3 regions of the Bradyrhizobium sp. 33ap4 genome follow, and region 3 is predicted to be linked to each of the others. Evidence: predicted binding sites of a transcription regulator. Region 3 holds the regulator's gene; each other region holds the start of a gene.
The links. The regulator PhoB, encoded in region 3, activates phosphate uptake and scavenging genes when phosphate is short. The targets are predictions, from matches to a motif close to TGTCATNNANCTGTCAT.
Positions count from the first base shown of each region.

Region 1: a site for PhoB is predicted at 5,307-5,323, ahead of Q2M23_RS14990 (alkaline phosphatase D family protein). Genes of this name have one in related genera too.
Region 2: a site for PhoB is predicted at 2,012-2,028, ahead of Q2M23_RS13390 (RNA degradosome polyphosphate kinase). Genes of this name have one in related genera too.

Region 1 is NZ_JAUMTJ010000017.1:21,792-31,497, forward strand. Features, by position in the region: gene Q2M23_RS14970 (PLP-dependent aminotransferase family protein) at 1-590, shown strand, start outside; gene Q2M23_RS14975 (amidohydrolase/deacetylase family metallohydrolase) at 839-2,119, opposite strand; gene Q2M23_RS14980 (hypothetical protein) at 2,352-2,582, shown strand; gene Q2M23_RS14985 (aldo/keto reductase) at 2,652-3,470, opposite strand; gene Q2M23_RS14990 (alkaline phosphatase D family protein) at 3,637-5,217, opposite strand; gene Q2M23_RS14995 (hypothetical protein) at 5,532-5,963, opposite strand; gene Q2M23_RS15000 (indolepyruvate ferredoxin oxidoreductase family protein) at 6,089-9,562, opposite strand.
Region 2 is NZ_JAUMTJ010000014.1:145,805-155,510, forward strand. Features, by position in the region: gene purM (phosphoribosylformylglycinamidine cyclo-ligase) at 1-502, opposite strand, end outside; gene Q2M23_RS13380 (CDP-alcohol phosphatidyltransferase family protein) at 663-1,205, shown strand; gene Q2M23_RS13385 (DnaA ATPase domain-containing protein) at 1,293-1,970, shown strand; gene Q2M23_RS13390 (RNA degradosome polyphosphate kinase) at 2,102-4,306, shown strand; gene ppx (exopolyphosphatase) at 4,319-5,821, shown strand; gene Q2M23_RS13400 (TerC family protein) at 5,936-6,775, opposite strand; gene ndk (nucleoside-diphosphate kinase) at 6,888-7,310, opposite strand; gene Q2M23_RS13410 (sulfur globule protein precursor) at 7,657-7,917, shown strand; gene Q2M23_RS13415 (hypothetical protein) at 8,140-8,310, shown strand; gene Q2M23_RS13420 (ABC-F family ATP-binding cassette domain-containing protein) at 8,418-9,706, shown strand, end outside.
Region 3 is NZ_JAUMTJ010000023.1:92,557-102,262, reverse strand. Features, by position in the region: gene Q2M23_RS19455 (aspartate aminotransferase family protein) at 1-364, opposite strand, end outside; gene Q2M23_RS19450 (GcrA family cell cycle regulator) at 852-1,364, shown strand; gene phoB (phosphate regulon transcriptional regulator PhoB) at 1,660-2,370, opposite strand; gene phoU (phosphate signaling complex protein PhoU) at 2,516-3,232, opposite strand; gene pstB (phosphate ABC transporter ATP-binding protein PstB) at 3,339-4,157, opposite strand; gene pstA (phosphate ABC transporter permease PstA) at 4,154-4,999, opposite strand; gene pstC (phosphate ABC transporter permease subunit PstC) at 5,004-5,993, opposite strand; gene pstS (phosphate ABC transporter substrate-binding protein PstS) at 6,222-7,232, opposite strand; gene Q2M23_RS19415 (ATP-binding protein) at 7,368-8,681, opposite strand; gene Q2M23_RS19410 (lysylphosphatidylglycerol synthase domain-containing protein) at 8,766-9,706, opposite strand, start outside.

The DNA of each region.
Region 1 (9,706 bases), on a different contig from region 3:
TGATCTGGAACGGCGAACGGCCGCCCGCGATCTATGCGATGAGCAAGCATGGCGGCGTGATCCATATCGGCTCGTTCTCCAAATCGATCGCGCCTGCGCTGCGGGTCGGCTTCATCGTCGCGCCCTGGGGGATCATGTCGCGAATGCTGCCGCTGAAGACCGACGCCGGCTCCGGCGCACTGGAGCAGATGGTGCTCGCGGAATATTGCGCACCGCATTTTTCGACCCATGTGCCGCGCCTGACCAAGGGCCTGCGCGCCAAGCTCGATACGCTGATGGAGGCGTTGAACGAGCAGTTCGGCACCGCGGCCGAATTCGAGGCGCCCAAGGGCGGCATCTTCCTCTGGGTCAAGCTGCCCGACAATGTCGACACGCTGAAGCTCTATCAGGCGGCGCTTGCCGCCGGCGTCTCGATCAATCCGGGACCGGAATGGTCGACCAGCAAGGCCCATTCCGGCAGCCGGCTCCGCCTCTGCTTCGCCAGCCCCTCGCACGAGCAGATCCGCGAGGGCGTTGCCGCGCTGGCCGAGGTGTGCCGCAAGGAGTTCGGCGTGCCGGCGCGCAGCAGCAATGTGGAGAAGCGCGGCTAGATCATGATGACTTTGCGCCGAAGCGAGTTGCGGACTCCGCTTCACCTCGCCCCGCGTGCGGGGAGAGGTCGGAACGCATCGTCAGATGCGTTCCGGGTGGGGGGAGCCTCCGCAACCTCAGCTATCACCGGATACGCGGAGGCAGCCCCTCACCCCAACCCTCTCCCCGTAAGAACGGGGCGAGGGAGCGCAGCGCGCTTGCGGTCGCCATTCGATCTGATCTCATCATGCTCTACCGATCTGCGCGCCTACCTCACCGAGAACGGCGCCTGATAGGGCCGGCCGAACGGCACGCCGTTGACCACGGTCTGCACCGGCTTCAGCAGCAGATTGCCGTCGCGCTTGTTGTTGCGGGTATCGACGAAGGAGACCGGGCCTTCGACGAGATCCATGATCGCGACGTCGCCGGGCGCGCCACGCTGCAGCGTGCCGACCTTCGGGGTCCGGTTGATGATCCGCGCCGGCGCCGAGGTCGCCATCGCCACCACCTGATCCAGCGACGAGCCCATCGCCAGGAACTTGCTCATCACGTTCGGCAGGAACGGAATGCCGGGCGAGTTGCCCGAGAAGACGTGGATGTCGGAGGAGATCGTATCGGGCGCGCAGCCGGCGGGGATCGCGACTTCGGCCACCGTGAAATCGAAGCTGCCGCCGCCATGGCCGACGTCGAACAGCACCCCGCGCTGCTTGGCCGCGAGCGCCGCCGGCAACAGCTTGCCCTCCTGCACGATATTGGTGAAAGCGCCGGACATGTTCGGCGCGCCGGAATATGCATGGGTCAGGATATCGCCCGGCCGAAGCAGATCGAGGATGTCGGACATCAGCTCCCTGGTCTCGACGCCGCCGATATGCACCATCATCCGCGCCGGCCAGCCGCACATCTCGCAGGCCTGAATGCCGCGCTTCAGCGGCTCGAGGCCATGCTTGAAGATGACGTTTTCCGACATCCGCACCTTGACCCCGATCAGGAAGTCGGGGTTCTCGGCCAGCGCCATCGCGCAGGCTTCGACCTGGGCGTTGTCGATGTTGTAGAGCTCGGCCACCGGGAATGCCGACAGGCCATTATTGGCGATGTGGACGAAGGCGTAGATCCGCGCCCGCGATTGCGCCACGATGAAGCGCCGCAGCGCCGCGAGGTTGTTGACGCCGGCGTCGCCCGCCGAGACGACCGTCGTGGTGCCCTGGAATTGCACCAGCTCGTCGGCGGGAATGCCGATCGCCGATCCGTACGGGTAGACGTGGCAGTGCAGATCGACCAGACCCGGCATCACGAGCTTGCCCGACGCGTCGATGGTCCTGGCGGCGCGAGCAGCCGGGATATCGTCTTCGATCGCCTCGATGATGCCCCAGCGGATGCCGATGTCGCGCTTGCCGCGCAGCGACTGGCTGGGATCGATGACATCGCCGTTCTTGATCACGAGGTCGAACTTGTCGTCCGGCCCCATCGCCGCAGCGGCCGGCCTCGCGATGGCTGCGGCAGCGGCCGATCCCGTCACTTTCAAAAAATCCCGGCGTGAAAATTCGCTCATGGCAACGTCCCCCCGAACATTGATTTTTATGGCGCGATGATGCGTCGGACGCAGCGGTTAGGCAAGGCCGGGAAAGCCGCCCGTGCGCTCGCTCATCGGTTGTGCGCACCAACACGCGACGGCAGCAGCGTTCGAGGCAGTTGCTGAACAAGTGTTCAGAAAACTCCTCTGGTTCCTGAGGAACGTTTCAATCTCCGTACGGTTTTCTCTTCGCTTATTTGAGGAGGATGAGATGAAAAAGATTGGCTTTGTTCTCGCGGCGGTTGGTGCGCTTGCGGTGGCCGTTCCGTCGATCGCGAGCGCCGAGACGGTCGTGATCAGACATGGCGGTCATCATCACTGGGACCGCGGCTGGGGCGCACGCGCCGAAATGCGCCATGACCGTGGCTGGCATCGCGGTTGGCATCATGGCTGGCATCACGGCCATGACCGGACGGTGATCATCAAACGTCATCACTACTAAGGACCGACACAACGGAAAATGGCTCCTCACGGAGCCATTTTCTTTTCTGCTTCCTCAGGGCCAGCGGCCTCAATCCCACGCCGGCGCAAACCCCGGATTGACGCAGCGCATGTCCTTGGGCAGCGCCGCAATCGCCTTGCGGTCCGCGTCGTCGAGCTTGACCTTCAGTGCGTCGAGATTGGCCTTTTGGCTTTCGGCGCGCGAGGCTTTCGGAATAGCCGCCACTCCATCCTGATCGAGCAGCCATTTCAGCGCCACCTGCGCCGCGGTCGCATCATGCTTGCTGCCGATTTTCGCCAGCGTCTCGTCGGTGGCGAAGCGGCCCTGGGCGAGCGGACAATAGGCCACCAGCGGGATCGATTTCGCGGCGAGATATTTGCGCACCGGCGTCTGGTCCAGCATCGCGTGATATTCGATCTGGTTGCAGGCGATCGGCGCCTTGATGTCCTCGACCACGGTCTTGAGCAGCGCGGTGGTGAAATTGGCGACGCCGATCGCGCGGGTGCGGCCTTCCTCCCTCAGCTTCATCAGCGTCTCGAAGACGGCAGGCAGCTTCATACTCCGCGACGGCCAGTGCACCAGATAGAGATCGACGTGATCGAGCCGCAGCTTCTTCAGGCTGGCGTCGAACGCTGTCCGGATCGCATCCGGCGCCAGGTTCTCGTGCCAGACCTTGGTGGTCACGTGCAGGTCCCTGCGCGCGACATTCGAGGCAGCGATCGCCGCCCCGATCGCCTCTTCATTGCCGTACATCTCGGCGGTGTCGATATGCCGATAGCCGAGCCCAAGCGCGCTCTCGACCGCCGCGCGGCAGGTATCGCCCTGCATGCGGAAGGTGCCGAGCCCGAGCTGCGGCAGGCTGATGCCCTGTGTCTGCAGATTTTCCATGGATAGCTCCTGACGCGTGGGACGCCGATGCCATCGACGACGTCACGCCAGCAAATCGTTTCGTGGGAATGAAATTGGCAGGAATGCCGACACGCAGTCTGCCCGCAAACCGGGCCCTCGGGCAAGACGCCGGCAATCAAGATGTCGCGACGGATCAGAGACGGCGCTAGATGTGCTGCGCCATGATCTGGCCGGGCCGCGCGTCCGGCCGCGGCTCGATATCGACCGACCAGAGGTCGTGGTTGTCGACGTCCTTCAGCGTCACCGTCATCACGCCGGTCTTGCCGTCGATGTCGACGCGGCCGAAGAATTGCAGCCCGAAGCACGGCGCGAGATTGTCGCCCTGCTCGGCCGAGCAGCCCTTCTGGTACATCGCCTTCGGGCCAAAGGTGTTGTCGAGCTCGCCCGGCGACCAGGTGCCGGCATGCAGCGGACCGGAGACGAACTCCCAGAACGGCTCGAACTCCTGGAACACCGCGCGGTTCGGATCATAGTGATGCGCGGCGGTGTAGTGCATGTCGGCGGTGAGCCACACCGTGTTGCGGACCCCGGCGCGCTTCATGAAGGACAACAGATCGGCGATCTCGTGCTCGCGCCGCGCGGGCGGCCCGTCGCCGAGCGCGACCGCATCGAGGCTGACGAGGCCGATCGGCAGATCCGCCGCGATCACCTTCCAGACAGCATCCGACGCCACCAGCTCCCGCTTCAGCCAGGCGAGCTGGCTCTGGCCGAGGATGCAGGCGTGGTCCGGATCGCCCTGCTTGTTCCAGCTGGAATCGCGATAGGAGCGCATGTCGATGATGAAGACGTCGAGCAGCGGCCCGTAGGGAATCTTGCGGTAGACGCGGCCATCGCGCTCCGGCATCAGCCGCATGGGCATGAATTCGTGGAAGGCGCGGCGTGCCCGTGCCACTAGGCGCGAGCTGCCGTCCGCCTCATAGCCGGTCGCATCGGTGGTGCCGAGTGGCGACCAGTCGTCGGCCACCTCGTGGTCGTCCCACTGCGCGAACATCGGCACCTCGGCGTGGAAGGCGCGGAAACTCTCGTCGAGCCAGTTGTATTTGTAGTTGCCGCGAAACTGATCGAGGCTCTGCGCGACGACGGATTTCTCCTCGGTGACGATGTTGCGCCAGATCTCACCGTTTGGGAGTTTCTGCTCCGACGGCACCGTGCAATCGGCGTAGATGTGATCGCCGGAATGGATGAAGAAGTCCGGACGCTCGTCCAGCATGGTGCGGTAGCTGCGCAAGCCGCCGCGCGCGGGGTCGATGCCCCAGCCCTGCCCGACGACGTCGCCGGACCAGACGAACGAGACGGGACGCCGGTCGGCCGGCGCGGTTCGGAAATGGCCGACCCGGCTTTCGCCTGATGTGCCCTCGCGGTCCTCGAAGCGCACGCGATAGAACAGGTCCTGGCCCGGCGGCAGGCCGTCGAGCAGCAGCTTGGCGGTGAAGTCGCGCTCGGGCAGCGCATCGGCGGACACGGTGCGCAGGATGCTGGCGAAGCTTTCGACCGCGGCGCATTCGATGTGCATCCGCGCGGCGCGATCGGCGCGCGCCCAGATGACAGCGGAATCGCTTGCCACGTCGCCGGACTGGATGCCCGCAATCGCGGGCCGATCCGCGGCGCGGCTCAGATACGGTCTTGCCAGCGCGCCGAATCCCGCCAGCGCCGCGGTCGACGCCGAGCGCACCAGAAGCTGGCGCCGGGTGAGGCCTCGCCGCCTCGCGGAGTTCGCTGTCGGCATCGAATAACCTTCGTCGAATCGCAACGAAGGTTTTGCCTGCGCTCCTTGACTCCGGCCTTACGGTTTCTTGACTCTCCGCCGACGGTTTTGCGACGGCGGGATGACTCGGGGGCGGCTGCTGGGACGGCGGCCCCGGATATCGAGCGCTCAAGCACCAAACCCGTCATCCTGAGGAGGTCGCGAAGCGGCCGTCTCGAAGGATGAACGGCCCGTCCGTGGCCGATCCATCCTTCGAGGCTCGCTTCGCTCGCACCTCAGGATGACGGGTCAAGGATTGACGCACTTCGAGAAAGCAGAGGCGCGAGAGCGCCGCCTCACCGATGCCAGTTGCAGATGCCGCCGGTGCGGCACGGCCAGGTCTGGATCCGTGTGTCACGGGCCTCCGCATCAAGCGGGTTCGAGTGGCGGCGCGCGAGCTTGGCACGGGCGGGCACGCGCGCTTCCGCGCGCTTCTTCTCGTGCGGCGCGGTCACCCTGGTGGTCCGAACGGCTTTCTTCGGCGCGACTTTCGGCTCCTCGACCTGCGGCTCGACATTCGCATGCTGATCGGGGCCATGGTCGGTCTTCGCCTCGACCGGAACGGGCTCGAACTGCGCCGGCGGGCCAAGCGGCTTCGGCGACAACACTGCGCGTGAAAGATCGAGGCTGAAGAACTCGCTGGGGCGATACTCGTCAGCCAACGCCACGCCGCCCAAAGCCAGGCACGCGGTACAAACGGTTGCAACAAAAGCGTTTTTCAGGACCATCAAACGGCCTCCTGAAATCACTCGAACAGACAGCCATCATGTAGGGGCTCGGGCGTACGAATCCAGCCACCGCTTGCAGGCAGGGTTGCCGGTCAACCAGGGCGGCTGTGGAAAGTTCCCCGGCCTTACTCCGCCGCCTGCGCCAGCGGCTGGCTGATCGCGCGCTCCAGCCGAGCGCATTCGGTGCGGTAGCGGGCGACGTTGCCCTCCTTGATGTGGCCATAACCACGCACGAGCTCCGCAGCCTTCGCCAGCGCCACGAGGCGCGGCAAGTCGAGCGGCTTCTTGCCGTCGAGGTGACGCAGGATCATCGCCGAATACTCGACCGGCAATGCGCGCTCCATCTTGCGCTCGGCGGTATAGCCGAAGATGTCGAAGGCGGTGCCGCGCAGGCCCTTCAGCCTTGCGAGCATGCCGAACGCCGTGAAGATCCACGGACCGAATTCACGCTTCTGCAGCCGCCCGGTGACGGGATCGCGCTGGGCCAGCAGCGGCGGCGCCAGCAAGACCTTCAAGCCGGAATTGCCTTGGAATTGTTCCCTCAAGGCCTTGCTGAACTCGCCGTCGGAATAGAGCCGCGCGACTTCGTATTCATCCTTGTAGGCCATCAGCTTGAACAGGCCCTTTGCGAAGGCCTCCGTCAGGTCCTGCGAGCCCGGCGCGGCCGCCGCCTCGGCGGTGCGGACGCGCGCTACATCGTCGAGATAGCGCCTGGCGTAGGCCGCGTCCTGATAGTCGGTGAGGAATTTGGCGCGGAACGCGATCGCCTCATCAAGCGTCTTCTTGGCCGGCGCGGCGCCGGCGCTCTTGAAGCGTGCGGCGCTGACCACGCGTTGCAGATCATGCGCGGCGAGCCGGCCCCACGAGAACGCGGTCTTGTTCATCTCGATGGCGGCGCCGTTGAGCTCGATCGCCTTCAGGATCGCTTCCAGCGACAGCGGGATCGCGCCGCGCTGAAAGGCAAAGCCGAGCATGAAGGCGTTGGTGGCGATGCTGTCGCCCATCAGCGCGGTGGCAAGCCCGGTGGCATCGAGGATATCGAGGTCGCCAGGCGTCACCGCGCCGTTTAGCGCGTCGCGCATCGAGCTGGCTTCGAAGTCGATATCGGGATCGATCACGAAGCTCGCGGTCGGCAAGAGATCGGCGTTGACCACGGCGCGGGTGACGCCGCGCTCGGCGCGGCTCAGCGCCGGCACGCTGGTGGCGACGACGAGGTCGCAGCCGAGGATCAGGTTGGCATTGCCCGGTGCGATGCGCACCGTGGTCAGCATGTCGGAGGCGGGCGCGAGCCGGACATGGCTCATCACGGCGCCGTTCTTCTGCGACAGGCCGGTGAAGTCGAGCGTCGAACAGGCGAGCCCCTCGACATGCGCGGCCATGCCGAGCAGCGCGCCGATGGTGATCACACCGGTGCCGCCGATGCCGGTGATCAGGATGTTGTAGGGATTGCTCAACGCGGCCACAGGCGGCGTCGGCAAGTCGGCGAACAACGCCTTGGGATCGGCGGCAGCGCGGTCCGCCTTGCGCAGCTTGGGGTCCTGCACCATCACAAAGCTCGGGCAAAAGCCCTCGATGCAGGAGAAATCCTTGTTGCAGTTCGACTGGTCGATGCGGCGCTTGCGGCCGAGTTCGGTCTCCAGCGGCTGCACCGAGACGCAGTTCGACGCCACCGAGCAGTCGCCGCAACCCTCGCAGACGCGCTCATTGATGAAGACGCGCTTGGCCGGATCGGGGAACAGCCCGCGCTTGCGGCGACGGCGCTTCTCGGCGGCGCAGGTCTGGTCGTAGATCAGGACGGTGAGGCCCTCGATCTCGCGCAGGATGCGCTGCACGGCATCGAGCTCGCGCCGATGATGAATGGTAGCGCCGGCCGGGAAATAATTGGCGGGATATTTGTCTGGATCGTCGGAGACGATCGCGAGCCGCTTGGTGCCCTCCGCCCAGACCTGGTGTGCGATCTGCGACACCGTAAAGCCGCCCTCGGCCGGCTGGCCGCCGGTCATCGCAACCGCATCGTTGTAGAGGATCTTGTAGGTGATGTTGACGCCGGCCGCGGCCGCTGCGCGCAGCGCCAGCAAGCCGGAATGGGTGTAGGTGCCGTCGCCGAGGTTCTGGAACACATGCTGTTCGCTGGTGAACGGCGCCTGCCCGATCCAGCTCACGCCCTCCGCGCCCATATGCGAGATGGTCTGGGTGTTGCGGTTCGGCACCGACAGCGCCATGCCGTGGCAGCCGATGCCAGCCATGGCGCGGCTGCCCTCGGGGATCTTGGTCGACGAGTTGTGTGGGCAGCCCGAGCAGAAATACGGCGTGCGCTGCAGCTTCGCGGTGCCCGTGCCCTCGGCGGGGCGATCGAACGCCTCGAGTTTTGCCAAACGCTGCTCCAGCAGCGGGCTGCGGTGACCGAGCCGGCGCAGCCGCGCCACCACGGCGGCGGCGACCATGGTCGGCGTCAGCTCGCCCTCGCTCGGCAGCAAGGGAGCGCCGCTCTCGTCGCGCTTGCCGACCACCGAGGGACGCTTGGAGGCGTCCATGTTGTAGAGGATGCGGACCAGCTGGTCCTCGATGAAGCCGCGCTTCTCCTCGACGACCAGCACATCCTGCAGGCCCTCGGCGAAGGCGCGCGCGCCGCGCGCTTCGAGCGGCCAGGTCAGCGCCACCTTGTAGATGCGCAGCCCGAGCGCCTGCGCATCGGCATCGGTGATGCCGAGATCGGCGAGCGCCTGGCGCAGATCGAGATAGGCCTTGCCGGTCGCCATGATGCCGAGCCGCGCCGGCTTCGAATCCAGCACGATGCGATCGAAGCGGTTGACGCGGGCGAAGGCCGCGACCGCCTCCATCTTGGGCCCGTGCAACCTGCGCTCGGCTTCGAGCGGCGGATCCGGCCAGCGGATCGAGAGCCCGTCCGGCGGCATCTCGAAATCGTCGGGCATGATGATCTTGATGCGATCGGGATCGCTGACGATCGAGGCCGAGCTTTCCACCGTCTCGGAGATCGCCTTGAAGCCGACCCAGCAGCCGGAATAGCGCGACAGCGCGAAGCCGAGGATGCCGAGGTCGAGATAATCCTGCAGCGTCGCCGGATTGACCACCGGCATCAGCGCCGAGGCGAACACCTGCTCGCTCTGATGCGCCAGGGTGGAGGATTGGCAGCCATGGTCGTCGCCGGCCAGCGCGATCACGCCGCCGTTCGGCGAGGTGCCGGCGGAATTGGCGTGCTTGAGCGCATCGAGCGAGCGGTCGACGCCTGGGCCCTTGCCGTACCAGATGCCGAACACGCCATCGACCTTGGCGCCGGGGAACATGCCGACCTGCTGGCTGCCCCACACCGCGGTCGCCGCCAGATCCTCGTTGAGGCCGGGGACGAAGGCGATGTCATGTTCCCTGAGGAAGGACTTCGCCCGCCACAGCGCGTGGTCGTACATGCCGAGCGGCGAGCCGCGGTAACCGGAGATGAAACCGGCGGTGTTCAGCCCGTGCGCGCGGTCGCGTTCGCGCTGCAACATGGGCAATCGGACCAGCGCCTGGGTACCGGAGAGGAAGATTCGTTTCGTGTCCAACCGGTACTTGTCGTCCAGTCCAACTTCCATCAACGCCATCAGTTTCACCGTCAGTCAGCCACGCCGGTCCGGACCGGTCTGATTATCTTCCGAAATGATCATGCATCAGCATGCACTGATTTTGTTATGCATGAACAGCCCCGTTCCATGGCCGCAGCACATATCTCATGTTGCGCATGCGAG
Region 2 (9,706 bases), on a different contig from region 3:
GCTCGGCCGCGCCGACCGCAAAGCCGCCGAGGTCGTAATCGCCATCCTTGTAGAGGCCGGGCATCTCGGCGGTTTCGCCGCCGATCAGCGCGCAGCCGGATTCGCGGCAACCCTCGGCGATACCAGCGACGATCTGCGCGGTGGCCTCCGGGTGCAGCTTGCCGCAGGCGAAATAGTCGAGGAAGAACAGCGGTTCCGCGCCCTGCACGACGAGGTCGTTGACCGACATCGCGACCAGATCGATGCCGATGCCGCCATGAATGCCGGTCTCGATCGCGATCTTCAGCTTGGTGCCGACGCCATCGGTCGCGGCCACCAGGACCGGATCCTTGAAGCCGGCGGCCTTGAGGTCGAACAGCCCGCCGAAACCACCGATCTCGGCGTCCGCGCCAGGCCGCGCGGTGGCCCGCACCATCGGCTTGATCAGATCGACCAGTCGATTGCCGGCGTCGATATCGACACCCGAATCCGCGTAAGTGAGCCCGTTTTTGCGCTCGGTCATGCCCAATTCCAGATGATCAGGGGCTGGTTACGAGGAATTCCGCCCCCGCGCAATGGCTCGCGGCGCTGCTGCCGCGATACTATGTAGATAACACAAGGCGGCTGCGCAAAAGAGCCGGATATCGAGTAAAATCAGGCTTCTAGCCGGGAAGCGATCCAAGTTGAGCATTCCGAACATCATCACCCTCGGCCGCATCATCCTGGTGCCGGTGATCGTCTGGGCCATCGTGTCCAGCCAGATGGAGATTGCGTTCGCGATCTTCGTGATCGCCGGCGTCTCGGACGCGGTCGACGGTTTCCTCGCCAAGCGCTTCAACATGACGAGCGAGCTCGGCGCCCTGCTCGATCCGCTCGCCGACAAGGCGCTCCTGGTGTCGATCTATGTCGCGCTCGGAATCTGGGGCGCGGTGCCGCGCTGGATCGTGATTCTCGTGGTGTCACGCGACATCATGATCGTCTCCGCCGTGATTGTGTCATGGTTGTTCGACAAGCCAGTCGAGATGAAGCCGCTGATGGTGTCGAAGCTGAACACGGTGGCGCAGGTCGCGTTCGCAGCGCTGGTGCTGGCCTCGCTCGGCTTCGGCTTTCAGCCGCACCCTTACGACCTGATCCTGATGGGCCTGGTCACGATCTTTACTTTGGGTTCGGTGTCCCTCTATCTCGTGGAGTGGGTGCGGCACATGAGCACGATCGAAGCTCGGTAGGCGGGATCCGGAAAAGTGGAAGCCGGTTTTCCCGCGACAAACGCAACGCGTTTACGCATAGCTAGATAAAGTGGTTTGGAGACCTGCGTGGCCAGTAGCGTTCAACCTCGTCAATTGGCCTTGGCCCTGCCGCACGAGGAGAAGCTGACCCGCGACGATTTCCTTGAGGGCCCTGCCAATGAGGCGGCGCTGGCGCTGATCGACGGCTGGCCGGACTGGCCAAACCGAATCATGCTGCTGGTCGGGCCTGACGGCTCCGGCAAAAGCCACCTCGCCGCGATCTGGGCCGAGAGCGCCGGCGCGCGCTCGACCGCGGCGCATGCGCTGACCGCCGACACGGTGCCGACCGCGCTTGCGACCGGTGCGCTGGTGGTCGAGGACCTGAGGCCGTCGGATTTCGACGAGCGCGCGATGTTTCATCTGATGAATCTGGCGCGCCAGGACGATGCCTACGTGCTGATCACGGCGCGCATTCCGCCCTCGGCGTTCGAGATCGAATTGCGCGACCTGCGGTCGCGGCTCCGCGCGGTGCCGACCGTGACGCTGCTGCCGCCGGACGACCAGCTGTTCCGCGGCCTGATTGTCAAGTTCTGCGCCGACCGCCAGATGAGCGTGGACGAACCGCTCGTCAGCTATCTGAGCAACCGGATCGAGCGTTCCTACGTTGCCGTCCGGCAGGCGGTCGAGCTCCTGGATACCGAGGCACTCCGGCTCGGCCGTCCCGTCACGCGGGCGCTGGCGGCGGAGCTGTTGCGCGACGCCTGATCCATCCCGCGGCTTGACGGCGCAGGCGAGCGGAACATCAATGTCATCGAAACGTCATCGCAATATCACATGGTCTCTGCGGCTCTCGGCTACACCGCCCCGGCCCCTGCCCTGAATTGGACCAGCACTTTATGGACTCGGCACAAGCTACTGAAATCAAAGAAAAAGAGGCGGAGTTTCCCGCCATTCCCGCAATCGCGACCAGCCCCGAACGCTTCATCAACCGGGAGCTGTCCTGGCTGCACTTCAACCGGCGGGTGCTCGAGGAATCGGTCAATCTCGGCCATCCCGTGCTGGAGCGGGTCCGCTTCCTGTCGATTTCGGCGAATAACCTCGACGAGTTCTTCATGGTCCGTGTCGCCGGCATCAAGGCGCAGGTCCGCGAGGGCATTACCGAGCGCAGCCCGGACGGCCTGCTGCCGGCCGATCAGCTCGTGATGATCAACAAGACCGTCTCGCAGCTCGCCTCCGACCAGCAGGCGATCTGGAGCGACCTGCGGGATATCCTGGCCAAGGTCGGCATCCAGCTGGTCGACGGCCGCGACGTCACCAAGTCCGAGCGCAGCTGGATCGAGGATCACTTCCTCCACAGCATCTTCCCGCTGCTGACGCCGCTGGCGATCGACCCGGCGCATCCCTTCCCGTTCATCCCGAATCTCGGCTTCACGGTGGCGCTGCAATTGTCGCGGATCTCCGACGGCAAGGCGATGAACGCGCTGATCCGCATGCCCGGCAAGATCGACCGCTTCATCCGCATCCCCTCCACCAAGGAAGGCGCGCCGGCGCGGCTGATCACGCTGGAGCAGGCCACCGGTCTCTTCATCGGCCGCCTGTTCCCCGGCTACACCGTCAAGGGCCAAGGCGCATTCCGCATCATCAGAGACTCCGAACTCGAAATCGAGGAAGAGGCCGAAGACCTCGTTCGCCTGTTCGAGACCGCGCTCAAGCGGCGACGCCGCGGGTCGGTGATCCGGCTCGAGATCGAGGCCACGATGCCAGAGGAGCTGCGCATCTTCGTGCAGCACGCCTTGTCGGCCGCAGACGACGAAGTGATCCTGGTCGACGGCGTGCTGGCGATGAACGAGCTGTCGCAGCTCACCCGCCTCAATCGCCCCGACCTCGAATTCCCGCCCTATGTGCCGCGCCACCCCGAGCGGGTGCGCGATCATGGCGGCGATATCTTCGCCGCCATCCGCCAGAAGGACCTCGTGGTCCATCACCCCTACGAATCCTTCGACGTCGTGGTGCAGTTCCTGCAGCAGGCGGCACGCGATCCCGACGTGGTCGCGATCAAGCAGACGCTCTATCGCACCTCGAACAATTCGCCGATCGTGCGCGCGCTGGCGGAAGCCGCCGAGGCCGGCAAGTCGGTGACCGCGCTGATCGAGCTGAAGGCGCGCTTCGACGAGGAAGCCAATATCCGCTGGGCCCGCGACCTCGAACGCGCCGGCGTGCAGGTGGTCTACGGCTTCATCGAATTGAAGACGCATGCCAAGCTGTCGATGGTGGTGCGCCGCGAGGGCGGCAATCTCACGACCTATGTGCACACCGGCACCGGCAACTATCACCCGGTCACCGCGCGCATCTACACCGACCTCTCCTACTTCACCTCGGATCCGATCATCGGCCGCGACGTCGCGCGGGTCTTCAACTACATCACCGGCTATGCCGAGCCGAGCGACATCGAGAAGATGGCGGTGTCGCCGCTGACGCTGCGCAAGCGGATCATCGAGCACATCCACGGCGAGATCGCGCACGTCAAGCACGGCCGGCCCGGCGCGGTCTGGATGAAGATGAATGCGCTGGTCGACCCTGATATCATCGACGCGCTGTACGAGGCCTCGCAGGCCGGCGTCTCGGTCGAGCTCGTGGTGCGCGGCATCTGCTGCCTGCGGCCGGGGCTGCCGGGACTGTCGGAGAACATCCGCGTCAAATCGGTGATCGGCCGGTTCCTGGAACACGGCCGAATCTATTGCTTCGGCATGGGTCAGGGCCTGCCGAGCACAAAAGCTGCTGTGTATATCTCGTCCGCCGACATGATGCCGCGGAACCTCGACCGTCGCGTCGAGGTTCTCTGTCCGCTGCAAAATCCCACGGTGCATCAGCAGGTTCTCGAACAGATCATGGTCGCGAACCTGAAGGACACCGAGCAAAGCTGGCAATTGTTGCCGGATGGGTCGTCAACGCGTATGAAGGCCGCGAAAGGCGAAGAGCCCTTCAATCTGCATGACTACTTCATGACAAATCCGAGTCTGTCCGGCCGTGGTAAGTCTCTCAAGGAATCTTCACCGCGCCGTCTCACGCGTCGCAACGAGCGTCAGCAGCCATCGTCTTAAGGGGGCCTTACGGTGAAGCGGCCGCGGAAGCGCGCTTCCAGCGTCGCTGTCATCGATATCGGCTCGAACTCGGTTCGTCTCGTGGTCTACGAGGCGATGGCGCGCAGCCTCATCACAATCTTCAACGAGAAGGCGCTGTGCGGGCTCGGGCGCGAGGTGCAGAGCACCGGCCTGCTCGCAACCGATGCCGTCAACAAGGCGCTCACCGCGCTGCGCCGTTTTCGTGCGCTGTGCAGGATCCAGCAAGTCGGCCGCGTCTACGCGATCGCGACCGCGGCCTGCCGCGACGCCAAGAACGGTCCGGACTTCATCGCCAAGGCCGAGCGCATCTGCGGCGCCAAGATCGAGATCCTCACCGGGCCGCGTGAAGCGAAGCTATCCGCGCTCGGCGTCGTCTCGGGCGTGCACAATCCGAACGGCATCGTCGGCGATCTCGGCGGCGGCTCGCTTGAACTGATCGATGTCAAGGGCAGCCGCGTGCGCAGCGGCGTGACGCTGCCGCTCGGCAGCCTCGCGCTGCAGGACCTCTCCAACAAATCGCTCAAGCGCGCCGAACGCATCGTCAAGAACGAGCTGCTCGGCGTCGCCCAGCTCAAGACCGGGCGTGGCCGTACCTTCTATGCCGTCGGCGGCACCTGGCGTGCGCTGGCGCGCATTCACATCATCCAGAGCGGCTACCCGCTCAAGGTGATGCACGGCTATTCGATCCCGGCGGCCGACGCCCTCGACTTCGCGCAGCGGCTGCGACGGCTGGCGGCCACCAACATGCTGGCCAATATCGAGTCGGTCGCCGACGCGCGGCGGCCGCTATTGGCCTATGCCGCGCTCGTGCTCGAATACATCATCCGCGTGGCCCAGCCGAAGACCATCGTGTTCTCGACCTTCGGCGTACGCGAGGGCCTGCTCTACGAGATGCTGCCGCAGGCCGAACGCGCCAAGGACGGACTGCTGTGCGCCGCGCAGAACCTCAACGAATTGCTGTCGCGCTCGGCCCGCCACGCCCAGGAGCTGACGGCGTGGACCGACCGGCTGGTGCGCGTCGTCAGGCTGCGCGAGACTGAGGAAGACCGCAGGCTGCGGCACGTCGCCTGCCTGCTCTCCGACATCGGCTGGCGGGTGCATCCCGATCATCGCGGCGAGGAAACCCTCAGCCTGATCATGAACGGCAATTTCGGCTCGATCACGCATCAGGGCCGCGCCTTCGTCGCGCTCTCGGTGTTCTATCGCTACGCCGGGCTCAGCGAGGAAAACGAGCCGCCGCCGCAGATCCGCGCGCTGGTGACGCCGGCGATGGACGAGCGCGCCCGCGTGCTCGGCGCCGCATTCCGCGTCGCGCATCTGATCACGGCGGCGCGCACCGGCGTGCTGCCGGCAACCCATTTCCGCACCCAGGGCCGCAAGCTGATGCTGGTGTTCGAGCACCGGATGGTGGATCTGGTCGCCGACCGCGTCGGCAGCCGCTTCAAGCAATTGGCGCGGCTGGTCGGGCGCGCCGGCTCGATCGTGCGGCGCTAGGGCATGATCCGGAAAAGTGCGAAGCGGTTTTCCCTCGCGACAAACGCGGAATGCGCTTGCGCGGAGATCATGCTCAAACAACGAGCTCGACCCAATCGCATCGCGATTTAGGGCTCACGCCGCCTTGGCGGCGTGCTTGGCCTTGCGGAGTGCGTGGCGGCGCCAGATCGACCCCACGACCAGCACCACGATGATGCCGAGCACCGCGAGCGCGATCTCGCCGCCATTGCCGCCATGGGCGAATTGCGGCGACATCCCGACCGACGTCAGCCAGGAATCGAGCTTGGTACCGAGCGGTCCGGCGAACAGCGCGTCCAGCTTCGGATACACGGCGGGATCGGTCGCGATGACGTCACCCGCGATCCAGCCGAGCAGCGCGGCACCGGCCCAGACCAGGACCGGCAGCTTGGTGAGCAGCGCCATGATCAGCGCCGCGCCGGCAACGATCAGGGGAACGCTGATCGCAAGTCCGAGCACCAGCAGCGGCACGCTGCCATTAGCGGCGGCAGCCACGGCGATCACATTGTCGAGGCTCATCACGATGTCGGCGACGACGACGATCTGAACCGCGGCCCACAGATGCGAGGCCGCGTGCACGCTGTCCTCGTCCTCCTGCTCCGGCACCAGCAGCTTGGCGGCAATCACGATCAGCGCCAGCCCGCCGACCAGCTTCAAATAGGGAAGCTCCATCAGGCTGGCGACGATGCCGGTGAAGATGACGCGCAGCAGCACCGCCGCGGCGGCGCCGAGAATCATGCCCCACAGGCGCTGGCGCGGCGCGAGCCCGCGGCAGGCGAGCGCGATCACGAGCGCGTTGTCGCCCGACAGCAGGACGTTGATCCAGATGATCTTGCCGACGGCGACCCAGAACGTCGGCGTCGCCATCTCGTTCTTGAATTCGGTGAAGAACGCGCCGATGTACGCCGGATCAAAGATCTGCCACAGCCAGTCCACAGCGAGTCCTATTCGGCCTTGCGGCCGCCCCTGGCGGCGGTCGTCCGCCGCTCCCCGGTTCTACTTCGACGCGGTCTCCTCGGGAGACCGCGCCACTTTCAGCAATACGGTGTCAGCCGACGATCTCGTTGCCGGCGAAGAACTGCGCGATCTCGATCACCGCGGTCTCCGGCGCATCCGAACCGTGCACCGAGTTCTCGCCGATCGACTTCGCATAGAGCTTGCGGATGGTGCCTTCAGCGGCCTTCGACGGGTCGGTCGCGCCCATCACGTCGCGATATTTCAGGATAGCGCCCTCGCCTTCCAGCACCTGGACCACAACCGGGCCCGAAGTCATGAAGTCGACCAGCTCGCCGAAGAACGGACGCGCCTTGTGGACGGCGTAGAAGGTCTCGGCCTGGCCGCGGGTCATACGGATGCGCTTCTGCGCCACGACCCGCAGGCCCGCCTTCTCGATCACCGCATTGACCGCGCCGGTCAGGTTGCGCTCGGTGGCGTCGGGTTTGATGATCGAAAAGGTGCGTTCAATCGCCATGATTTCGTCCTTGTAAACTTGGCTGGGAGTTGCCGGGGCTTATATCGGCGCGATGGGATAACGGCAAGCGACCCTGTGACGCGTTAGCCTTTAGTTTTGACGCATTTTCACGACGAAAACCGTCGTTAGGGCGCCCTCCGGACAGCGGCCGGCTCGGCCAACTTACCGCGATTTCACCTAGGTGAACCCATTCTGTCAGCGCCGTGCCGCTGCCGTTCAGCTCAAGTCACATAGGCTCTGCAGCGATCGGACGCCTTGCTGGCCCCCCATCCGCAAGCCTCACAGGACGTCTCGGGAAATGTCACCGCGGGCGTGTCGCGCGCGCCCATACCTCGAGGAGACGATCATGTTACGCAAACTCTCGCTTGCCGCCGTCGCCGCGGTTTCGCTCGGTGCCGCCGCGCTCGCCCCGACCTCCGCTTCTGCGTGGGGTGGTTGGCATGGCGGCTGGCACGGTGGATGGCACCACGGCTGGTGGGGCGGTCCGCGCGTCATCGTCGGCCCGGCCTATTACGGCGGTTATGGCTACGGCGGCGGCTGCTACGTGCGCCGCGTGGTGCCGACCCCGTGGGGGCCCCGCTGGCGCCTGGTCAACCGCTGCTACTGATCCATCGAATCTACGACTGCTCCCCTGACTTGCTTCTCGCCCCGGCCCTCGCGCCGGGGCTTTTTTCGGGTCCGCCGGGGGAACCCGGGCATATATGGGACCCACTACCTCAAGGCGAGAGCAAGGCGCGGAAACCAAATTCGGGGTCGCGACTTGTCATGGCGAGGAGCTACTCGAACATGCGAGGTGGAACTCGCCAAGAGACATGCCATGACGATGACAATGAGCAAGATCGACAAGGACGCCGATCAGATTGATCACAAGACCTGCCGTTACATCTGCGATGCCGTAGGCGAACGGCTTCAGCAAAGCATGCGGCCAGAGCCCGCACTTTCGTCACGCCTGCAGCAACTCCTCGACGAGATGCAACGACGGGAAGGCGATCGCCATTAGATGTTGAGGGCTGACCAGCAGCCCAATTGCGTTTTTGCAACAGCTCCGGGAGAGATTTTACGAACAGACGGGGTTGCGTTTGGCGGCGGGTCCGGTGACAACGCTGCATGCTCTCCATCACTGACATCTCGGTCCGGATCGCCGGACGGCTGTTGATCGATCACAGTTCGGTGCAAATTGTACCCGGAGCCCGCGTCGGATTTGTCGGCCGCAACGGCGTCGGCAAATCGACGCTGTTTCACGCCATCCGGGGCGACATCCCGACCGAGAGCGGCAGCATCGCGCTGCCGCCGCGCTGGCGTATCGGCAGCCTCGCGCAGGAAGCGCCCGACGGGCCCGAAAGCCTGATCAACGTCGTGCTGAAGGCCGATCTCGAGCGCGACGCGCTGCTGCGCGAGGCCGAGACGGCGCACGATCCGCACCGGATTGCCGAAATCCAGACCCGGCTGGTCGACATCGACGCCCATTCCGCGCCCGCCCGTGCCGCGGCGATCCTCTCCGGCCTCGGCTTCTCGACATCAGACCAAGCGCGGCCGTGCGCGGAATTTTCCGGCGGCTGGCGCATGCGCGTGGCGCTGGCGGCGACGCTGTTCTCCGCGCCCGACCTCCTGCTGCTGGACGAGCCGACCAACTATCTCGATCTCGAAGGCACCTTGTGGCTCGAGAACCACCTCGCCAACTATCCGCGCACCGTGATCGTGATCAGCCACGACCGCGACCTGCTGGACACCTCGGTCGATCAGATCCTGCACCTCGATCGCGGCCGGCTGACGCTCTACAAGGGCACCTATTCCTCGTTCGAGGACCAGCGCGCCGCGCGCGAGTTGCTCGACGCCAAGCACGCCAAGCGGCAGGCCGATGAGCGCAAGCGCCTGCAGGATTTCGTCGACCGCTTCAAGGCCAAGGCCTCGAAGGCGCGGCAGGCGCAGTCGCGCGTGAAGATGCTGGAGCGGATGAAGCCGATCACCGCGCTGGTGACCCAGGATGTTCATGAGATCTCGTTCCCGGCGCCGGAGAAGCTGCTGTCGCCGCCGATCATCGCGGTCGATGACGTCTCGGTCGGCTACGAGCCCGGCAAGCCGGTGCTCAATCGCGTGACGCTGCGCGTCGATACCGACGACCGCATCGCGCTGTTAGGAGCCAACGGCAACGGCAAGTCGACGCTGGTCAAGCTGCTGGCGGGCAAGCTCGCGCCGATTGCCGGCCGGATCACGAGGGCCGACAAGCTGTCGGTCGGCTATTTCGCCCAACACCAGGTCGACGAGCTCAATCTCGACAGCTCGCCCTATGATCACATCCGCAAGCTGATGCCGGAGGCGCCGGAGAGCAAGGTGCGCGGCCGCGTCGGCGCGATCGGCTTCTCCGGCAAGGCCGGCGACACGCTGGTGAAGAGCCT
Region 3 (9,706 bases):
CGCCATGGCCCTTGGAGAAGTGATAGTGGCGGACCAGCTTGATCACGCCCTCCATCGCTTCCGCGCCGGAATTGCAGAAGAACACGAAGTCGGCAAAGCTCTGCTCGCACAGCCGCGCGGCAAGCACCTCGCCGTCCGGGCTCTTGAACAGGTTCGACATGTGCCAGAGCTTGGTCGCCTGTTCCTGCAGCGCCTTGACGAGATGCGGATGCGCGTGCCCGAGCGCGTTGACCGCGACGCCCGAGGTGAAATCGAGATAGCGGTCGCCGTTGGTTGCGATCAGCCAGGCGCCCTCACCGCGCTCGAAACCGAGATCGACCCTGGCGAAGACGGGGAGCAGATGCGACGTGGCAGCGTTGGTCATGACGATCACTGACGGTTTTTAAGCCGACAATTGCCGCGCGCCTTGACGCCAGCGCAGCAACGGCCAGCTTCGGAAAACAAAACGGCCGCCTTTGCGGGCGGCACGTGGCGGGCATTCTATGCTGCGGTCGGTAAGTGTCAATCGCCACGAAGTGGCCTTCCTGCAATGCGAAACGAGCGCAATCCGGAGCATTCCGGTGCGGTGGAAAAGCCTCATCGCGATGCTTAACTGTGTGGGAACATGTGGACGCACGACCGCGGACTCTTGCGCCAGAGTCACGCCATATTGTAGCGTTTGGCCTGTCGGGTACGACATCTCGTGCGGCGGTACTGGACCCTCTAAGTAACCTTTGTGTCTCGCGTAAACGTTCGGGCGCAACACCGTGCCCGGCGAGGGCTAAGGGATTCTGGCCGCAGGGATTTTTGTCCAGATTGGCTCGCAGCGCCGCTCCAATGATTGGCCGGCGCTACGCGAAGGGAAGAATGCGATGACTGTATTGACCTGGTCCGACGATCGCGTCGAGCAGCTGAAGAAGCTCTGGGAGTCCGGCCTGTCGGCCAGCCAGATCGCGGCGGAACTTGGCAATGTGACGCGAAACGCCGTGATCGGCAAAGTGCATCGGCTCGGCCTCTCCGGCCGCGCCAAGGCACCCTCCACGGCCGCGCCGCGGCAGCGCAAGGCCCGCCCCGCCCAGCACATGATGCGGGTGGCGCGCCCGGTCTCGCGCGGCAACACCGCGCTGGCGCACGCCTTCGAGGCCGAGATGGAGCCCGATCCGATCTCCTACGACAATGTGGTGCCGATGAGCCAGCGGCTGTCGCTGCTCGAGCTCAACGAGGCCACCTGTCACTGGCCGGTCGGCGATCCCTCGAGCCCGGAATTCTTCTTCTGCGGCGGCAAAGCGCTCGGCGGCCTGCCCTATTGCGCGCATCACTCGCGCGTCGCCTACCAGCCCGCCGCCGATCGCCGCCGGCCGTCGGCGAAACCGCAGATCAAGTGAGCACTCGGGAAAACGACGGAAGACCTCAAAGACAAATCCCCGCGAAAGCGGGGATTTTTTTGTGTGACGCAGCCCGGATGGAGCCAACGGGGCGCTCGTTCGCGCGACCCGTCGGCTCCATCCGGGCTACCGCTACGTCACCGGCCTCGTCCCGGCGCAGGCCGGGACCCATAACCACGAATGGGTGTTGTTAGAAAGCCGTCTGGCCGCGTGCCGATTGCGCTGGCCGCGGCGTATGGGTCCCGGCTTTCGCCGGGACGACGCCGTGTTGCGGTTTATGAATGCCGCATGGCCGTTACGGCTGCGGCTCGGCCTTGGCAAAGCGGTCGTCGAGCGCGTAGCCGGCGCCGCGCACAGTGCGGATCGGATCCTGCTCGCGGCCCGGATTGAGCAGCTTGCGCAGGCGGCCGATATGCACGTCGACGGTGCGCTCATCGATGTAGATGTCGCGGCCCCAGACGCTGTCGAGCAATTGCTCGCGGCTGAACACGCGGCCGGGATGCTCGAGGAAGAATTCGAGCAGGCGATACTCGGTCGGCCCGAGATCGATCGGACGGCCCGAGCGCGCCACGCGGCGCTTCTCGCGGTCGAGCTCGATGTCGCCGTAGGTCAGCACGGTCGCAAGCCGCTCCGGGCTGGCGCGGCGCAACAGGCCCTTCACCCGCGCCAGCAGCTCCGGCACCGAGAACGGCTTGACGATGTAATCGTCCGCGCCGGTGGCAAGCCCGCGCACGCGCTCGCTTTCCTCGCCGCGCGCGGTCAGCATGATGATCGGAAGCTGCTTGGTCTCGGGCCGCGCCCGCAGGCGGCGGCACAGTTCGATGCCGGACAGGCCCGGCAGCATCCAGTCCAGCACCACGAGGTCGGGGACGCGCTCCTTCAGCCTTGTATCCGCATCGTCGCCGCGCCCCACCGTCTCGACATCGTAGCCTTCCGCATCGAGATTGTAGCGCAACAGCGTCGTCAGCGCTTCCTCGTCTTCGACTACCAGAATGCGTGCGCTCATCGGTTTAAGTTCTTTCTCTGTGGTGATCCGTTGCCCAGACGCAAACCGAAACGCTTACTTCCTTGAGCATAGTCCCCGCGGAAACGATTTGTCGCGAGGATCGTCCAGTTTCGCTCTTGCCGGTTCCGTGCTTGCCGATCATGCCTCAGTTGCCCGGCACCGTGGTGGCAAAAGTGGTCATGTCGCCCTTCGGGCGCTTGTCGGTGATCTGCTGGCCCTCGATCATGTAGAACACGGTCTCGGCGATATTGGTGGCGTGATCGCCGATCCGCTCGATGTTCTTGGCGCAGAACATCAGATGGATGCAGAACGAGATGTTGCGCGGATCTTCCATCATGTAGGTGAGCAGTTCGCGGAACAGCGAGGTGCAGATCGCATCGACCTCCTCGTCGCCCTTCCAGACGTTCATCGCCGCCGGCAGGTCGTGCGCGGCATAGGCGTCGAGCACCGACTTGACCTGCGACAGCACGAGGTCGGTCATGTGCTCGAGGCCGCGGATCAACTTCAGCGGCTGGAAATCGCTCTCCAGCGCCGCGACGCGCTTGCCCATGTTCTTGGCGAGGTCGCCGATCCGCTCGAGATCAGTGGCGACGCGCATCGCGCTGACGATCTCACGCAGGTCGATCGCCATCGGCTGGCGGCGCGCGATCGTCAGCACCGCGCGCTCTTCGATGTTGCGCTGCAGATTGTCGATCTCGATGTCGGCGGCGACCACGCGCTTGCCGAGCGCGACGTCGCGACGGATCAGCGCGTCGACCGACTCGGTGATCATTCGTTCGACCAGGCCGCCCATCTCGGCGACCAGGCGGGTCAACTCCTGCAGGTCGCTGTCGAATGCCTTGGCGGTATGTTCAGAAGCCATCGCTTGTCTCCCTCAACCATGATCCCGGGGATCATGGCTTCGTGTCCTGAATTTTAGCATGACCTGATCGGAAAACCGGTTTCCACTTTTCCGGATCATGCGCCGGTCAACCGAACCGGCCGGTGATGTAGTCCTGGGTGCGCCGATCGCTCGGTGAGGTGAAGATCTTGTTGGTGTCGTCGAACTCGATCAGCTCGCCGAGATACATGAAGGCGGTCTTGTCGGAGACGCGCGCCGCCTGCTGCATGTTGTGGGTGACGATCGCGATCGTGTAGTCCTCGGAGAGTTCCTGGATCAGCTCCTCGACCTTGGCGGTCGAGATCGGGTCGAGCGCCGAGCACGGCTCGTCGAACAGGATCACCTCGGGGCGCACCGCCACGGTGCGTGCGATGCACAGGCGCTGCTGCTGGCCACCGGAGAGCGACAGGCCGGAGGCGTTCAGCTTGTCCTTGACCTCGTTCCACAGCGCGCCGCCGCGCAGCGCCTTCTCGACCCGGTCGTCCATCTCGGACTTCGAGATCTTCTCATAGAGGCGGATGCCGAAGGCGATGTTCTCGTAGATCGTCATCGGGAACGGCGTCGGCTTCTGGAACACCATGCCGACCCGCGCGCGCAGCAAGTTGAGGTCGAGCTTGGGGTCGAGAATGTTGGTCTGGTCCAGCATCAGCTGGCCGACCGCGCGCTGACCCGGATACAGGTCGTACATCCGGTTGAAAATGCGCAGCAGGGTCGACTTGCCGCAGCCGGACGGGCCGATGAACGCCGTGACGCGGTTGGTGCCGAGCGCCAGGTTGATGTTCTTCAGCGCGTGGTGCTCGCCGTAATAGAAGTTGAGGTTGCGCACCGTGACTTTCGGCGGCGCTTCCGGCAGCGGAACCTGGGGAATGTGGCCTGCGGCAGTCGTGGAGACGGAAAGCTCGGTCATTTTGCGGCCCTTTCGGCACCAAGGATACGCGCGCCGATATTCAACGCGAGCACGGTGAATGTGATGAGCAGCGCGCCGCTCCACGCCAGCTCTTTCCAGTAGGCGTAGGGGCTCTGCACGAAGTTGTTGATGGTCACTGGCAGGTTGGCCATCGTCTTGGTCAGATCCAGGCTGAAGAACTGGTTCGACAGCGCGGTGAACAGCAGCGGCGCGGTCTCGCCGGCGACGCGGGCGGTCGCCAGCAGCACACCGGTGATCAGACCCGATCGCGCGGCACGATAAGCGATCCGCTTGATCACCAGCGAACGCGGCAGGCCGAGCGCGGAGGCGGCCTCGCGCAGCGGATTGGGCACCAAGAGCAGCATGTCCTCGGTGGTGCGCAGCACGACCGGGATCACGATCACCGCGAGCGCAAGGCTGCCTGCGATCGCCGAGAAGCCGCGCATCGGCACCACCACCGCACCATAGATGAACAGGCCGATGATGATCGAGGGCGCGCTGAGCAGGATGTCGTTGATGAAGCGGATCACCGAGGTCAGCTTGTCGTGCTTGCCGTATTCGGCGAGGTAGGTGCCGGCGAACAGGCCAAGCGGCGCGCCGATGCCGACGCCGATCACGGTCATGATGACCGAGCCGACGATGGCGTTGAGCAAGCCGCCTTCGGTCGAGCCGGGCGGCGGCGTGTTCTGGGTGAACAGCTGCACGCTGAGGCCGGCAAGGCCGTTATAAAGCAGCGTGATCAGGATCAGCGCCAGCCAGGTAACGCCGAACAGCGCCGCGCCGACACAGAGTGCGCGGATGACGATGTCGCTGCGGCGGCGGGATTTGTAGATCGGGTTCATGGCGTTACTTCCCCGCCTTCTTTTCAAGCCGCATCAGCATCAGCCGCGCGCCGGCGAGCACGAAGAAGGTCAGCACGAACAACAGCAGGCCGAGCAGGATCAGGCCGGACTGGTGCAGGCCGTCGCTCTCGGCGAATTCGCTGGCGATCGCCGCCGAGATCGTGGTGCCCGGCGCGAAGATCGACGACGAGATCCGGAACGAGTTGCCGATGATGAAGGTCACCGCCATGGTCTCGCCGAGGGCGCGGCCGAGCGCCAGCATGATGCCGCCGATCACGCCGACGCGGGTGTAGGGGATCACGACGCTGCGGACGACTTCCCAGGTGGTGCAGCCCATGCCGTAGGCGGCCTCTTTCAGCACCGGCGGCACGGTCTTGAACACGTCGACCGAGATCGCGGTGATGAAGGGCAGCACCATGATCGCAAGGATCAGCGCGGCGTTGAACAGGCTGAGATAGGACGGCGGGCCTGCGAACACCGCGCCCAGCACCGGGACGCCCTCGAAGATCCGGATCATGAAGGGCTGGAACGTGTTGGCCAGGAACGGGCCGAGCACGAAGAAGCCCCACATGCCGTAGATGATCGAGGGGATGCCGGCGAGCAGCTCGATCGCGATGCCGATCGGGCGGCGCAGCATTTGCGGGCAGAGCTCGGTGAGGAACACGGCGATGCCGATGCCGACCGGAATGGCAATCAGCATCGCGATGACCGAGGTGATCAGCGTGCCGTAGATCGGGCCGAGCGCGCCGAGCACCGGTGGATCGGCCGAGGGCGCCCAGCGCTGCGTCCAGAGGAAGGCGAAGCCGTATTCCTTCATCGCCGGCCAGGCGCCGACGATCAGCGACAGGATGATGCCGCCGAGGATCAACAGAACCGAAATCGCCGAGATACGGGTGATCCAATAGAAGGTGAGGTCACCGAGCTTGAAGGCGCTGAGGGCCTTGGCGCGATCGTAAGGTCCCGCGGCTTCCATCACATCGCTCTGAACAGCCATGTCTGCCACGCCAATCCCCTCTTTAGTATGCAAAAGCCACGCAAACCGCTACGCCCCGAAGCGATCTTCACTGACGCATTTGGCCGGGCGTCGTCGTTCCAGCCACGCCCCTTGAGGCGCGAACCCGGCCTCGATCGCGCGCTTGTTGCCGCGGTGATGGAGACCGGGTCTTGGTCGCTCAACCTGGGCCGCGATCGAGTCGGCACAGGCCCTGTCGCAGCGTCGGACTTAGCTCTTGATGTCCGACGACCAGGTCTTCTCGATCAGCTTGACGACCGAGTCCGGCATCGGGATGTAGTCGAGCTCTTCGGCCGCCTTGTCGCCCTTCTCGAAGGCGTACTTGAAGAACTTGAGCGCTTCCTGCGAGGCCGCCTTGTCGGTCGAGTCCTTGTGCATCAGGATGAAGGTCGCCGCGGTGATCGGCCAGGAGGCCTCGCCCGGCTGGTCGGTCAGGATCACGTAGTAGCCGGGAGCCTTGGCCCAGTCGGCATTCGAAGCGGCAGCCTGGAAGGCAGCCATGGTCGGCTGCACGGTCTTGCCGGCCTTGTTGACCAGCCCGGTGTAGGTCAGCTTGTTCTGCTTGGCGTAGGCATACTCGACATAGCCGATAGCGTTCTTGGTCTGGCTGATGTTGCCGGCAACGCCTTCGTTGCCCTTGGCGCCGACGCCGACCGGCCACTCGACCGCGGTGCCGGAACCGACCTTGGACTTCCAGTCGGCGTTCGACTTGGAGAGATAGTCGGTGAAGTTGAAGGTGGTGCCCGAACCGTCCGAACGGCGCACGACGGTGATGGCATCGCCCGGCAGGGTCAGCTTCGGATTGAGTTTGGCGATCGCCGCGTCATTCCACTTGGTGATCTTGCCGAGATAGATGTCGCCGAGCACTTCGCCCGACAGGATCAGGTCACCCGGCTTGATGCCTTCGAGGTTCACGACCGGGACGATCGCACCCATCACCATCGGCCACTGCACGAGGCCGTCCTTCTCGAGTTGCTCGTGCTTGAGCGGCGCGTCGGTGGCGCCGAAGGTCACGGTCTTGGCCTGGATCTGCTTGATGCCGGCGCCGGAGCCGATCGACTGGTAGTTCAGACCGTTGCCGGTCTCCTTCTTGTAGGCGTCAGCCCACTTCGAATAGATCGGGAACGGAAACGTCGCGCCCGCGCCGGTAATATCGGCAGCGAAGGCCGACGTCGAAGCGGCGATCACGCCGGCTGCGACGATTGCTTTGATGAAATTCATGGGTGCTCTCCATCCAGTGAGCGAAGCGCCGAATGCGCCCGATCGCGCTCACGCCGGTCCATCTAGGAGCGGTCGGTGCTGCTTTTACGAAGGTTGGATGACAGTTGGATGACAGTACTAAGCTTCTGAAAACGCTTAGCTCTGAGTTGGCAACGGGGTCTTCGGCCGGGGAAAACAGGCGGTAAAAGTGGCCCCGTTCTTCGGCACGCTCTCGATCAAAAGACGCCCGCGATGACGGTTAAGAATATGTTTCACCAACGATAATCCGAGGCCCGTTCCGCCCTGGTTGCGGCTGTCGCCGACGTCGACCCGGTAGAAGCGCTCGGTCAGCCGCGGCAGGTGCTCGGGGGCGATGCCGGGGCCGAAATCCCGTACCATGACACGGATTTCGGGGGCCCCTTCGCCCGATGCACCCGAAACGGCCTGATTCAGCGACACTATGACGCGCCCCCCGGAGGCGCCGTATTTGAGGGCATTCTCGATCAGGTTCTCGAACAGGCGGAGCAGTTCCTCGCGGTCGCCGGCGATCATGACCGGAGCCTGAGGCAGGTCGACCTCGATCTCGACCTGGCGCTCGCTGGCCAGTGCCTCGAGCCCGTCGGCGACCTGGCGGATGATCGGCACGATGTCGATCGAGGCCTCGGGCCGCACATGGGCCGACAACTCGACCCGCGACAGCGACAGCAAATCGTCGATCAGCCGCGCCATGCGGGTCGCCTGGGTGTGCATGATGCCGAGGAAGCGCTCGCGCGCCCGCGCGTCCTCGCGCGCCGGCCCCTGCAGCGTGTCGATGAAGCCGGACAAGGCGGCGAGCGGCGTGCGCAGCTCGTGGCTGGCATTGGCGACGAAGTCGGCTCGCATCTCCTCGACCCGGCGCAGCGGCGTCAGGTCGTGGAAGGTCATCAGCATGCACTTCTCGGTGCCGCCGAACTGGGTCGGCACCGGCACCGGCGTGATCACCAGTTCCATCCAGCGATCGACCGGAACGTGGTCGGTGTAGGTGGCGCGGCGTGGCTCGGTGGTCGCGATCGCCTCGCGCAGCGCGGTGATGATCTCCGGCGAGCGCAGGGCAAATTGCGCCAGTTCGTTCTTGCGCAGCGCAGGCGCGAGCTGCGCCGCTGCGGCGTTGAGATGGATGACGCGGCCGGCGCGATCGAGCAATACGGCCGGATCCGGCATGCCGGCGACGACCGCGCTGACGGCGGCGGCCTCGACCGGATTGACGCCGCGGACATCCTCGCGCGAGGTTCCGGCATCATGCAGCCGCCACGGCACCAGCGCCGCGGCCGCGATGCAGACGAACACGGCGCAGGCGCGCACCAGCGACAATTCGCCGAGCGCGACCACCACGCTCAAGGCCAGCGCTGCGGCAAGCAGGATCAGCGCGGAGTGGCGCAACCGGTCGGGCCAGGGCGAGAAGATGGAGGAATGCGAATCGTCAATTGCCATCGCGGCGGCTTTCATCCCGTCGGTTCATGTCTCGCCCAGGCGCGGTCATAGCGACCTTCCCTCGGGAGGCATCGGGCCGCTTCATCAGACCCCGGAGTCACCGCGCTTGCGAACCAGAACCGCCTCATGGTGCGGCTCGGCGCGGGGACCCGAATCAGCCTGCGGCAGCCGTTTGAGTCGGGCGCCGACAATAACCTCCCGAAACGTCAGCAAGATTACAGATATGACGAACGGCGCAATATAGTAGAGCAGCCGGAACAGCAGCATACCGCCGAGCAGGTCCTCGCGGTCCATCTGCCAGAGGCCGACCAGCATAGCGGCGTCGAACACCCCGAGGCCGCCGGGGGAGTGGCTGGCGAAGCCGAGCAGGGTCGCCGACACGAAGATGACGGCGACCACGACGAAGCCGAGATTTGGCTCGTCCGGCACCAGCACGTACATCGCCAGCGCGCAGAAGCCGAGGTCGAGGATGCCGATTGCGATCTGCAGCAGCGTCAGCGGGCCACCCGGCAGGGTCACCGTCCAGGGGCCGCGGCCGACCACCCGCGGCTGGGTCCAGACCCAGACCACATAGGCGACCAGCGCGGTGATGATCGCGAATGCCAGCGCCCGGTTGAGCCAGGGCGGCAGCTGGTCGATGTTGGCGGCGGCCTCGGGGTGGTAGGCGATGCCGAGCCCGAGCACCGCGGCATTGCCGAGCCAGAAGGTGAGCCCGGCGAGAAAGCAGATCTTGGCGACGTCGATCGCGTTCAACCCCCACGCCGAATAGATCCGGTAGCGCACCGCGCCGCCGGTGAAGACGCTGGCGCCGACATTGTGGCCGATCGAATAGGAGGTGAAGGCCGCGAGCGCGTTGATGCGATAGGGCACATGGGCGTGGCCGATCGCGCGCACCGCGAACAGATCGTAGAAGGTCAACGTGAAGTAGCCCGCCGCGACGAACAGTCCCGCCAGGGCAATCTGCCGCGGCTCGGTGCTCTTGATGGCCTCGAGCACCTCGTTGGTGTCGATGCCGCGCAGCATGT